3 regions of the Brenneria tiliae genome follow, and region 2 is predicted to be linked to each of the others. Evidence: predicted binding sites of a transcription regulator. Region 2 holds the regulator's gene; each other region holds the start of a gene.
The links. Region 2 encodes Fur, which represses iron uptake genes when iron is present. Its sites were predicted from a motif close to ATAATAATGAGAACNACTATCAA; they were not measured.
Positions count from the first base shown of each region.

Region 1: the regulator Fur is predicted to act here: its motif matches at 1,909-1,931, upstream of exbB (tol-pal system-associated acyl-CoA thioesterase).
Region 3: the regulator Fur is predicted to act here: its motif matches at 1,536-1,558, upstream of MFP24_RS11445 (TonB-dependent siderophore receptor).

Region 1 covers NZ_JAKPCB010000097.1:120,477-124,570, forward strand. The annotation lists gene MFP24_RS11790 (LacI family DNA-binding transcriptional regulator) at 1-330, shown strand, start outside; gene exbD (TonB system transport protein ExbD) at 353-775, opposite strand; gene exbB (tol-pal system-associated acyl-CoA thioesterase) at 779-1,834, opposite strand; gene MFP24_RS11805 (TRAP transporter substrate-binding protein) at 2,377-3,354, shown strand; gene MFP24_RS11810 (TRAP transporter small permease) at 3,424-3,930, shown strand; gene MFP24_RS11815 (TRAP transporter large permease) at 3,946-4,094, shown strand, end outside.
Region 2 covers NZ_JAKPCB010000095.1:35,173-39,266, reverse strand. The annotation lists gene glnS (glutamine--tRNA ligase) at 1-1,506, shown strand, start outside; gene fur (ferric iron uptake transcriptional regulator) at 1,597-2,046, opposite strand; gene fldA (flavodoxin FldA) at 2,377-2,904, opposite strand; gene MFP24_RS08790 (methyl-accepting chemotaxis protein) at 3,305-4,094, shown strand, end outside.
Region 3 covers NZ_JAKPCB010000097.1:45,922-50,015, forward strand. The annotation lists gene MFP24_RS11445 (TonB-dependent siderophore receptor) at 1-1,408, opposite strand, end outside; gene MFP24_RS11450 (ABC transporter ATP-binding protein) at 1,685-2,509, opposite strand; gene MFP24_RS11455 (hypothetical protein) at 2,544-2,735, opposite strand; gene MFP24_RS11460 (YtjB family periplasmic protein) at 2,741-3,421, opposite strand; gene serB (phosphoserine phosphatase) at 3,587-4,094, shown strand, end outside.

The DNA.
Region 1 (4,094 bases), on a different contig from region 2:
TATGAAATGTTCGCCCAGCTCTGCGCCGAGCTGGGCCGGCCGCCCAAAGCGCTGTTTACCGCCGCCTGCGGCCTGTTGGAAGGGGTGTTGCGTTACCTGAACCAGCATAACCTGATGGAGAGCGATATCCGGCTGTGCAGCTTTGACGATCACTATCTGTTCGACTGCCTGCCGTTGAAGATCGACACCATTGCCCAGGACAGTGAAAGTCTGGCGGGAAACAGCTTTGAGATGATTACCACGCTGATCGAAGAACGCGCGCTGACGCAGGCTAAGCGCTATATTCCGCCGATATATATTCACTGGCGGCACCCTGACTCACGTCAGTGAGCCAGGAAAACGCGCATGATGATTATTTAGCCGCCGACTCCGCGCCCACCAGCCCCACCTTGAGGTATCCGGCTTTGCGCAGCGCATCCATCACTCTCATCATGGTTTCATAATCCACGCTTTTATCCGCCTGAAAGAAGATGGTGGTTTCTTTATTGCCGCTGGTGGTGGCGTCCAGCGCCTGCGCCAGCGACTGCTCGCTTACCACGTCATCGCCGACATACAGTTGCTTATCGGCTTTCACCGTCAGGTAGACCGGCTTTTCAGGGCGCGGCTGCGGCGCCGCGGACGACGCGGGCAAATCAACGCGCACGTCCACCGTCGCCAGCGGCGCGGCCACCATAAAAATAATCAGCAGAACCAGCATGACATCGATAAACGGCGTCACGTTGATATCATGCATTTCTCCGTTTTCGCTCACATCATCGTTTAAATGCATGGCCATGACTTATCCCACCCGCAGTTTTTGCGCCGATGAAGCTGCCCGGTTATCGTTGCTGGCCGCCACATCAAGGTCACGGCTCAACAGCAGCAGCACCTGGGCGGCGACATCGCCCACCAGCGCTTTATATCCCGTAATCCAGCGGGCAAAGATGTTATAAATCACCACCGCCGGGATAGCGGCGACCAGGCCGATAGCCGTCGCCAGCAACGCCTCGGCGATGCCTGGAGCAACGACGGCCAGATTGGTGGTCTGCGTTTGCGCAATGCCGATAAAGCTGTTCATGATGCCCCATACGGTGCCGAACAACCCGATAAACGGCGCGACCGCGCCGACCGTCGCCAGATAACCATTACCGCGCCCCATATGGCGGCCGGTGGCGGCAACGCGGCGTTCCAGGCGAAAAGCCGCGCGCTCTTTAATCCCGTTGTTATCGTCGGAGCGTTCGGACAGCTCCAGTTCACTCAGCGCATCCGTCAGCAGTTGCTTCGCCACGCCACCGTTTTTGAACGTGTCCGCCGCATCCACGGCATCCCCCAGCGTTCTGGCCTGTTCCAGCGTCAGATATTCGCGACGGGCGCGACGCTTGGCGCCCGCCAGCTCCACGCTTTTACTGAAGAAGATCGCCCAGGTAATGACCGAAGCCAGCAGCAGGCCGACCATCACCGTTTTCACCACCAGGTCCGCATGCTGATACATGCCCCAGACGGACAGGTCCGTGGTCATCAGGTTATTGGTGCCCGGCGCGGCGCTGGGCGGCAGGGCGAGAGATGAAGCGGGAGCCTGCGGTGCCGGTTCAGCCTGCGTTGCAGGAGTTGCCGATTCAGCCTGCGTGGCGGGCGCCTCCTGCGTTGCCGGAGCGGGAGCGGACGATGTTGCGGCATCGCCAGTATTTCCATCCGACAACGGGGTTGTAGCAGGCGCCGCAAACGCATGCCCGCCGAGCCCCGCGGTCAACAGCAGAGCAACCAGCACGCTGCGGAAAAGTGCGCTGAACGCGCAACGTTTTTTTTGCCAGGCTGATGATACCTGTTGGGTAATGCTACTGACAGCCGTATTCACGCTGTGCCTCCACCATTAATCCATCACTAATGACACAAGAAATCAGCCTGAAATAATACCAAACCCTGAGCGAATTGATAGTCGTTCTCATTATTATTTATGCTTGTGGAACTATTTTTTTTACATCATTACATGATTGAATTAAGCATTTGCATTACTGGCAGGCGCATTATGTGATCCGGATAAGTTATCACACCATTTATGCCGTATTCGAAAAAGTGGTCTGATAACAACAAAATTAAAAAAATAGCGTTAAAACATCATGTTATAAAAATAATTTTCGATAACACCGAACAAATAATATATAAAACGGCATTTCATATTACATTTGGCTTTTGTGATACGGGTCATTATTATAAGTTGTATAATAGGTTAGATTATCCCTGAGAATTAAGAGGGATTTCACCAGGATAATAGCCGGGCAAGGCATACCTCTCTCACTCTTCCGTTAAACCTTGCTCTTCATAAAATTAATTTTTTATTAAAAACAATTAGTTGAATGACTTCATACCACCCTACCCATTACTTCTGGAGATAACTCAATGAAGCTGTCAAAAATATTGATAAGCCTTTGTCTGGGCTCTGCCGCACTATTTATAAGCCATGCTATTCAGGCGCAACAAATTAAAGCCTCCGATGTTCATCCCGAAGGTTACCCTAACGTCGTTGCGGTACAAAAGATGGGGGAAAAGCTGAAAGCAGCCACCAATGGCAGACTGGAAATCAAAACCTTTCCCGGCGGCGTTCTTGGCGATGAAAAACAAATGATTGAACAGGCTCAATTGGGCGCTATTGATATCATTCGCGTATCCATGAGTCCGGTGGCGGCAATATTGCCGGAAATAGAAGTACTCACCCTGCCATATATTTTCCGCGATGAAGATCATCTCCACAAAGTGCTGGACGGTAAAATTGGTCAGGAAATTGGCGACAAAATTACCAACAGCAATAAATCCAAATTGGTATTTCTCGGCTGGATGGATGCAGGCACGCGTAATCTGATCACCAAAGAGCCAATCAATAAGCCGGAAGATCTCAAAGGAATGAAAATCCGCGTACAGACCAGCCAGGTAGCCCTGGCGACATTAAAAGCCATGGGGGCCAACGCCATCGCCATGGGAACCAGCGAAGTATTCAGCGGTATGCAAACCGGTGTTATTGACGGCACGGAGAATAATCCGCCAACCTATGTTGCCCACAACTATCTGCCCGTCGCGAAAAACTTTACCTGGAGCCGCCACTTTATCATCCCGGAAGTGTTTCTTTATTCAAAGACAAAATGGGATAAACTTTCCAAAGAAGATCAAACGTTTATTTTAAAATTTGCTAAAGAAGCGCAGCAGGAGCAGCGTATTCTGTGGAATGAGTATACTCAGCAATCCCTGGAAAAAATGAAGGCTGGCGGCGTTCAGTTCCATGAAATAGATAACGATTACTATTTCAAAGCCACACAGTCTGTACGAGACCAGTTTGGCGGGAAATATCAGGACCTGATTAAAGCCGTCGCCGACGTAAAATAATAAACTTATTAAACGGGTAGAAAGCCTCCCTATTTTACCCGTCATTACCTATAGTAAACAGGTGAAAATATGGCTCGCACTTATATCGCAACCATGGACATGCTCTATCTTATCGCTATGTGGGTTTCCGGGCTGGCGTTATTAATTATGACGCTGATTATCCCCGTGGGCATATTCGCGCGCTATGTACTGAACGCCGCATTATCCTGGCCTGAACCTATATCTATTATTTGCATGGTGACTTTCACGTTTGTCGGCGCGGCCGTCAGTTATCGCGCCTGTTCGCATATTGCCGTCAGCATGCTTACCGATCGACTGTCCGACGCCGGAAAGAAAGTCTGTTCACATTTAGCGAATATGCTGATGCTTTTAATCAGCCTATTTATCCTTTATTACAGCACCGTGTTATGTATGGGATTATGGGAACAGCCCGTAGCGGAATTTCCTTTACTTACCGCGGGTGAAAGTTATCTGCCTTTACCTATCGGCTCGTTAATCACCCTTCTCTTTATTATCGAAAGAGTTTGCTTTGGCCCGCAGGATAAACGTCCTGTGGTGATGCTCGGCAGTTCTTAATCCGGAGCCAATACCATGGATGCATTTGTTTTAGTCGCGACGCTGGCGGTATTACTGGCCGTGGGCGTCCCCGTCGCTTATGCCGTAGGATTAAGCGCCATCGCCGGTGCTTTTTGGATCGACCTGCCGCTTGAAGCGGTAATGATCCAGATAACTAACGGCGT
Region 2 (4,094 bases):
TTCGGTATCGCCCGCGACTATAACGGGCAATGCAACCTGCGTTTTGACGATACCAACCCGGTAAAAGAAGATATTGAATACGTTGAGTCGATCAAACGCGACGTTAACTGGCTGGGTTTCTCATGGAGCGGCGACGTACGCTATTCCTCCGATTATTTCGATCAGCTGCATCAGTATGCGGTGGAGCTTATCAGCAAGGGGCTGGCGTACGTCGATGAACTGACGCCGGAGCAGATCCGCGAATACCGCGGTTCGCTGACGTCGCCGGGCAAAAACAGCCCCTTCCGCGATCGCAGCGTGCAGGAAAACCTGGAGCTGTTCGAAAAAATGCGTAACGGCGGCTTTGCCGAGGGAACCGCCTGTTTGCGCGCCAAGATTGATATGGCGTCGTCGTTTATCGTGATGCGTGACCCGGTGCTGTATCGGATCAAGTTCGCCGAACACCACCAGACCGGCAACAAGTGGTGCATCTACCCGATGTATGATTTTACCCACTGCATTTCCGATGCGCTGGAAGGGGTGACGCACTCGCTGTGTACGCTGGAATTCCAGGATAACCGCCGCCTGTATGACTGGGTGCTGGATAACATCACCATACCTTGCCATCCGCGGCAGTATGAATTCTCCCGCCTTAACCTTGAATACGCCATTATGTCCAAGCGTAAGCTGAACCAGCTGGTTACGGAAAAGATTGTTGAAGGGTGGGACGATCCGCGTATGCCGACCATTTCCGGTTTGCGTCGCCGTGGCTACAGCGCCGCGTCTATCCGCGAGTTTTGTTACCGTATCGGGGTCACCAAACAGGATAACAACGTTGAAATGGCGGCGCTGGAGTCCTGTATCCGCGACGACCTTAACGCCAATGCGCCGCGCGCCATGGCGGTGCTGGATCCGGTGAAGGTGGTGATTGAGAACCTTCCTGCGGATCATGAAGAGCTGGTTACCATGCCGAACCATCCGAATAAGCCGGAAATGGGCTCCCGCCAGGTGGCGTTCAGCCGAGAAGTGTATATCGATCGCGCGGATTTCCGCGAAGAGGCCAATAAGCAGTATAAGCGTCTGGTGCTGGGCAAGGAAGTTCGCCTGCGCAACGCCTATGTGATCAAAGCGGAGCGCATCGATAAAGACGAGCAGGGGGTTATCACCACCATCTATTGCAGCTACGATGCGGATACCTTAAGTAAGGATCCGGCCGATGGGCGCAAGGTCAAAGGCGTTATTCACTGGGTGTCGGTGGCGCATGGCCTGCCGGCGGAATTCCGGCTGTACGATCGGCTGTTCAGCGTGGCCAACCCCGGGGCGGCGGATGATTTCCTGTCAACCATCAATCCCGAGTCGCTGCAGGTGACCCGTGGTTTTGTCGAGGCGAGCCTGGCGCAGGCGGAAGCGGAAAAAGCGTATCAGTTTGAACGGGAAGGCTATTTCTGCGCCGACCGGGTTTATTCCACTCCGCAGCATCTGGTGTTTAACCGTACGGTGGGCCTGCGGGATACCTGGGTGGGATAATTGCTGGGGCGTCTACAGGATAAAAAAATAAAACCGCCTCGGCGGTTTTATTTGTTAAAAATCGCACCTGCGATTTTTTATGCGGTTGATTTATCTTTTTTCATCGTGCAGGGTTTCGTCTTCACGGCAATCCCCTTCACTGCAATGGCCATACAGATACAAGCTGTGGTTGGTCAGTTTTATGCTGTGTCTTTCCGCGATTTCACGTTGCCGCGCTTCGATATACTCGTCACGGAATTCAATCACTCTGCCACAATCCAGGCAAATCAGATGGTCATGATGATGTTGCTGGGTCAGTTCGAAAACCGACTTGCCGCCTTCAAAATTATGGCGGGTGACGATACCAGCATCATCAAACTGATTCAGTACGCGGTAGACGGTCGCCAAACCAATCTCTTCGCCCATATCAATCAGTTTTTTATATAAATCTTCCGCACTGACGTGATGGCACTCCGGGTCCTGCAATACTTCCAGAATTTTCAGTCTCGGAAGTGTGACTTTCAGGCCGGCCTTCTTTAATGCGATATTATTGTCAGTCATGCGGGTTTAGTCCTGTTGCTTACTTAATCAATGGGGGCTATCTAGCCTATGGCATCGGTCGGCTCAAAAAATGTAATAGCGTCTCAATTATAGAACCGTGCATTCAAAATGGAAACCATGGAATGTTAACAAGGTTATTCCCACACACAATACAGAGGTAGCACGCAATGCATTGTTGGCAAATGAGGAAAACGATGGTGAACATACATAACCGATGTGGGTATTGTACAGAATTGTGGCCGGAAGTTAAAAAAATGTATCAATCTTAATGAAAGGTTTTTTCTATTGATTTGGCTCTGACGAGGGAGTTGTCAGAGCCAAGGCGTGGTGTTAAGCCAGCAGCTCTGGCAAATTCAGCTCTTCGCTAATCTGTTTTACCCAGGCGGTGACGCGCTCGGCGGTCAGTTCAGGCTGACGATCTTCGTCGATAGCCAGGCCGATGAAATGCTTGTCATCCGCCAGACCTTTGGACGCTTCAAAGTAATAGCCTTCCGTCGGCCAATGTCCGATGATGGTCGCGCCGTGCGGTTCGATGATATCGCGGATGGTGCCCATGGCATCACAGAAGTATTCCGCATAGTCTTCCTGATCGCCGCAGCCAAACAGGGCAACCAGTTTGCCGCTAAAGTCGATATCTTCCAGCGTAGGGAAAAAGTCATCCCAGTCGCATTGGGCTTCACCGTAATACCAGGTGGGGATACCCAGCAATAGAATATCGAAAGCTTCAAGGTCTTCTTTACTGCTTTTGGCGATGTCATGAACTTCAGCAACGTCGGTTCCCAGCTGCTGTTGGATCGTCTTGGCAATGTTTTCGGTATTGCCGGTATCACTGCCAAAGAAAATTCCTATCAGTGCCATGAATTAAATAACCTCTTGATTCTTAATGGTATGGTGCCGTTTTTCACCCACTTATCGCCTAATAATAACAGACACTACCGGCATGAGAAACTCGTATCGGTAAGGAGACGTAAATTGTGGCGGGTAATTTTTAGCTGAAATTCCGGGGCTCAAAAAAATTTGTATTTATAGAATGTTATGAATTCGTTCACAGAATAGAAAACAAACTACGACAAGAGCCGTACCGGGGTTAAATGTTGTCTGAGTTTTGTCGATTAATTAAGTGATCTTATCTGTTCAATACCACGGAACACCAATGCCAGGGAGCGGCGACACTTCCCGGCGGCTTGAATTTCGTACTACAAAGCCGATTAACCATTAAAACATTTTTATTAATGCGTGCTTAGGTCTGGAGTGAACAATGAAACTTTTAAAGAACATTGCCATCAGAACGGCCATGTTGTGGGTGCTTGGCATTTTCTGCGTATTGTGGGGCGGCGTGTCGCTCTATACCATGTTTTCCTTCAAAGAGATGACGGCGACGTCCAAGACCAGCAGCCTGCTGGTGCAAAACATGAATTATGTCAATCAGGGCAACGATCAGTATTTCCGGATGGTTACGCGCCTGGCCCGCGCCGTTGATGCGCGCCGCAATGGCGATAATGAAACGGCCGATAAAGAACAGGCGTCGGCGCTGAATGCGCTCAATACATTAAAAGCGGATTTGGTGTCATTCAATGGTATCGACCATGCGGGGCTGGACGATGCGCTGGTTCAGGCGGTCAGCCGCGACTGGCATAATTTGATTGTTCAGGGCGTTGAGCTTTCATATCAAAAAGCGGCGGCGAACGAGCTTGATGAATACCAGGAGCAGGCTAAAAATGTGGTCCCGCCGCTAAGCCGTCAGTTCGGGGCTTCAATAAGCGCTTTCAATAAGGCGGGATCGGAGAAATTTGCCGCGGCCGGCGTACGTTTTGAACAGATCACCGCCATCGGTCAAAACATTCTGCTGACGGGGCTGGTTATCGGACTGCTGCTGCTGTTCTTTACCGATCGCTATCTGGTGACATGCCTGGTGCGGCCGTTAAATGATTTGCGCGATCACTTCGGCGTGATTGCCTCCGGCCAGTTGGGAAAGCCTATCAAGGATTTTGGCCGCAACTGCGTCGGCAGATTATTCCCGCTGTTGCGTGAAATGCAAACCAGCCTGG
Region 3 (4,094 bases), on a different contig from region 2:
GACCGGTAAATTTCTTATCGTTTTGCTGTATCTGACTGCTTGCAAGATAATCGTCGGTGCGCACTTCGGTCCAGTCATAGCGCCCCGACAGCAGCAGATTCCAATTGTTCCATTCCATCTGATCCTGCACATAGACGCCAAGCTGATCCAAAGTCTGTAGCTGATCCGTACTCTTGATTAGTGAACTCTCATCCACCGCTACGCCATAAATGGGGGAAGACCAATCGAGTTGGTAACTTGTACTACTGCCCCGCCACAGCTCCTGCCGATCCTTGTTCCATCGGTAGTCCAACCCGGCTAATACCAAATGGTCTACCGCACCGGAGGCGAATTGAGCCTGTAACTGATTATCCAGCGCGAACTCATCGGTATCACGTTCTTCCCGCTGGGCCCGTCGGTTCAATACATAGGTGCTGGCGGAGTTTGAATAGACGAAATATTTGTATTTTTGACTGATACCGGCATAACGTGCATTCTGCCTGATAGTGAACACATCATTGATGACATGCTCAAATTCATATCCGATAGTGGATTGCTCGCGCTCCGATTTATGAAACGAAGGATCGCTGACATTGAAATCCTGGGGAATATAGCCACGCTCGGTACCGAATACCGTGCCCACCGCCGGCAGGAAGTTACGGTAGCCGGCTTCCGGGTCTTTCTGGAAACTGGTCAGCAACGTGAAGCGGGTATCAATATTGGGGTGCCAAGTAAGCGACGGGGCGATCGCGTAGCGAGTTTCTTTATAATCATCGACCTGATTATGCTGGGTGCGTGCCAGACCGTTGAAGCGATACAGCAGAGTATCATCATCATTCAACGAACCGCCAAAGTCAAATGCCCCCTGAGCCAGGTCATCATTGCCGCCTTTCAGTTGGATTTTACGTATCGGGGTGGCCGTCGGACGTTTGCTGGTCATACTGACCAGGCCGCCGGGATTTACCTGGCCGTAGAGCACTGACGCAGGGCCTTTGACTACCTCTATCCGCTCCAGCAACCAAGGGTCGATCACGCCGGTTTGGGATCCGGCCGAAGCACCAAAGCTCAAACCGTCCAAAAAACGCGGCACGTAGGAAAGCCCGCGAATAAACACCTCGTCATAGCGGTTGGAACTGCCTCGGTATTCGCTTACCACCCCGGCGGTATAGCGTAAAGCCTGCGGAACGGAGGAGACATCCTGCGCATCCATCTGATCGCGGGTTATCACCGAAATAGATTGTGGCGTTTTTATCAAAGGGGTTGCTGTTTTACTCCCGGCCTGGCTGGTAGTGGCCACTATTCCTTTCAGCGGGGCGGTGGGCTGTTCGTTCGTCTTCCCGGCGATCACGGTAATGGTGTCGTCCTGGGACTTGACCGTGCCTGCGGCCATTGCCTGCAATGGATGCACCATTGTCAGCACCAACCCCATGGATAAGGGAGCGTAAATACTTTTTTTATCCTTTATTTTCATATTATTAACCTTTACGCAGATATATTAACATCATTAATGTAACCAGATTTTGCCGCCAAAAACTTTAGCACAGCAAAAAAATAAAATGCTAATGATATTTATTATCATTAGCATTTTATTTGAAAATTCATCCGCTTTTAAGTGGTTAACGCACGAAAATTTACCCTGGCGGGCGTTTTAGCGGGAGATAAATCATTAGACCCAAACAGAGGTTCGAGCCTGACTGGACGTCATCTATTGTCGCATTAACCCCGAATCATCAGGAATCGTGTCGTAACGCCCACAGGGTACAATCAGCGGCGTGTGGGATATCGGGTCGTCAATGATCACGCTGCGCATGCCGAACACCTGGCCGATCAGTTCGGCGCTGACGATCTCGGCCGGTTTCCCCTGCGCCATAATCCGTCCGTCCTGCATCACGATCAGATGGTCGGCGTAACGGCAGGCCTGATTCAGGTCGTGCAGAACCGCCACCAGCGTGCGGCCATGCTGTTGGTGAAGATCGCGAAACAGATCGAGCAGATCAATCTGATGAGCCATATCCAGCCAGGTGGTGGGCTCGTCCAGCAGTAACAGCGGCGTCTGCTGCGCCAGTACCATGGCTATCCATACCCGCTGGCGCTGCCCGCCGGACAGTTCATCCACACTGCGGTCCGCCAGCGAACCGACGTTGGTGGCGCTCATCGCCTGTTCCACCGCATCCTGATCCGCCGCGCTCCACTGGCGCAACAGGCTCTGATGCGGATAGCGCCCGCGCGCCACCAGATCGGCCACGGTGATGTTATCCGGCACGATGGCATGCTGCGGCAACAGGCCTATTTGCCGTGCCAGCGCTTTAGTGGGGAGGTGGTGAATATTTCTTCCGTCCAGCAGCACTTCACCCGCCAACGGTTTCAACAGCCGGCACAGCGCGCGCAGCAGGGTTGATTTGCCGCAGGCATTGGGGCCGATAATCACGCTGAATTGATTATCCGGGATCGCGACGCTCAGGGCTTCCGCGACGATTTTTTTATCGTACCCGAGCGTAAGGTTGCTGGCATGCAAGAGATTCGTCGTCAATGCTTTTTACTCTTCAAATATTAACTATGGATGATTAATGGCGCGCTTCACCAATCAGCAGCCAAATCAACGCCCTCGCCAAAGAATGGAGATGATAATTATTACCATTAGCATATCCATGCCGCCATGGTAGCATGCGTTTTTTATCAAATACATTGATGTAAAGCGGATGACTCGCGCAATTACCGCCCCCAGGAACGCCAGTAATCAGCTCGAAGGCTGCCACAAAACCTAACCTTCCTTTCCCCCCCGCCCGTCGCCATCCGCCCCGGCTTCATTCTCCGCGCCGTCATCCTCTTTTACCGGCGTGCCGGCGGTGAGCAGATAAGGCGACTGCTGCCAGCGGGTGCGGCGGTTCTGCAACAGGGTGCGGGTCAGAATGATGCCGATGGCCAGCGACAGCAGGATCATTAAACGCAGAATATTGGTGGTGTTATCCACCTGCTTGGCTTCCGTCTCCAGCACGTGCGTATCAAGGGTAACGCGCAGAAACCCTATCGGGCCGTCTTTTCCCTCGATCGGCTGCACCAGCTGATGATTAAAGTAGCTGCCCACCCGGTTGCCATCCAGCGCCAGCCGGTCCCGGAGCGGAACCTGCTCGCCGGCGCGGGCCACCAGCGAACCGTCCTGCTGATAAATGCCGGCATCCAGAATGCGGCTGTGATCGGTGAGTTGCTTAAGGATATTATTAATGTTCCGGCTGTTGTCGTCGGCGCTTTCCAACAGCGGCGACAGGCCGTAGGCGACCTGTCTGGTCAGGGTGCGCGCCAGCTCTTCAACCTGCTCGGAGCGCGCCATCTGGTGGCTCAGGCTGAAATAGGACGCCCCCTGCATTAATATCACCAGCAGAGTTAAGCAAATCAGCACAATGGCTGTACGATGGAGGCGGAATTTCACCCGGGCCCGAACCATGATAATCCTTACGCGTTTTGGATACTTTATGTTGCCAGAAGCGTTGACGATAGGATAGCTTGTTGCCCTGTTTTCCGACCGATATCTTTGTGGCTGCCGGATACCTATACGCGCCGGACAGGTCGTGCCCAGCCATATCATTACCGCCAGTAGAGGATCTGCCCCATGTCGAATAGTCTGACCTATCGTGATCTCCCGGACGAGATTAACCATTGGCCCGGACTGCCGCTGTCGCTGAGCGGCGATGAAGTGATGCCGCTCGATTACCGCGCCGGAGATAGCGGCTGGGTGCTGTACAGCGACGTGCTCGACAAGAATTTGCTGGCCCGCTTTCAGCGTCGGCTGGGTGCGGCGATGGTGATTGTCAGCGCGTGGAGCGTGGGGGATTATCAGGTGGTGCGGCTGGCGGGCACGCTGACGCCGCGGGCGAGCAAGCTGGCGCATGAGCTGAATATGGACGTTGCCCCCATGCGCAACTCCCCCACCCTGCGGTCGCCGGGTTTGCTGGTGATGGATATGGACTCCACCGCGATTCAGATTGAATGCATCGACGAAATCGCCAAACTGGCGGGCACCGGCGATTTGGTGGCCGAAGTGACCGAACGGGCGATGCGCGGCGAGCTGGACTTTGCCGCCAGCCTGCGCCAGCGGGTGGGCACCTTGAAAGGCGCCG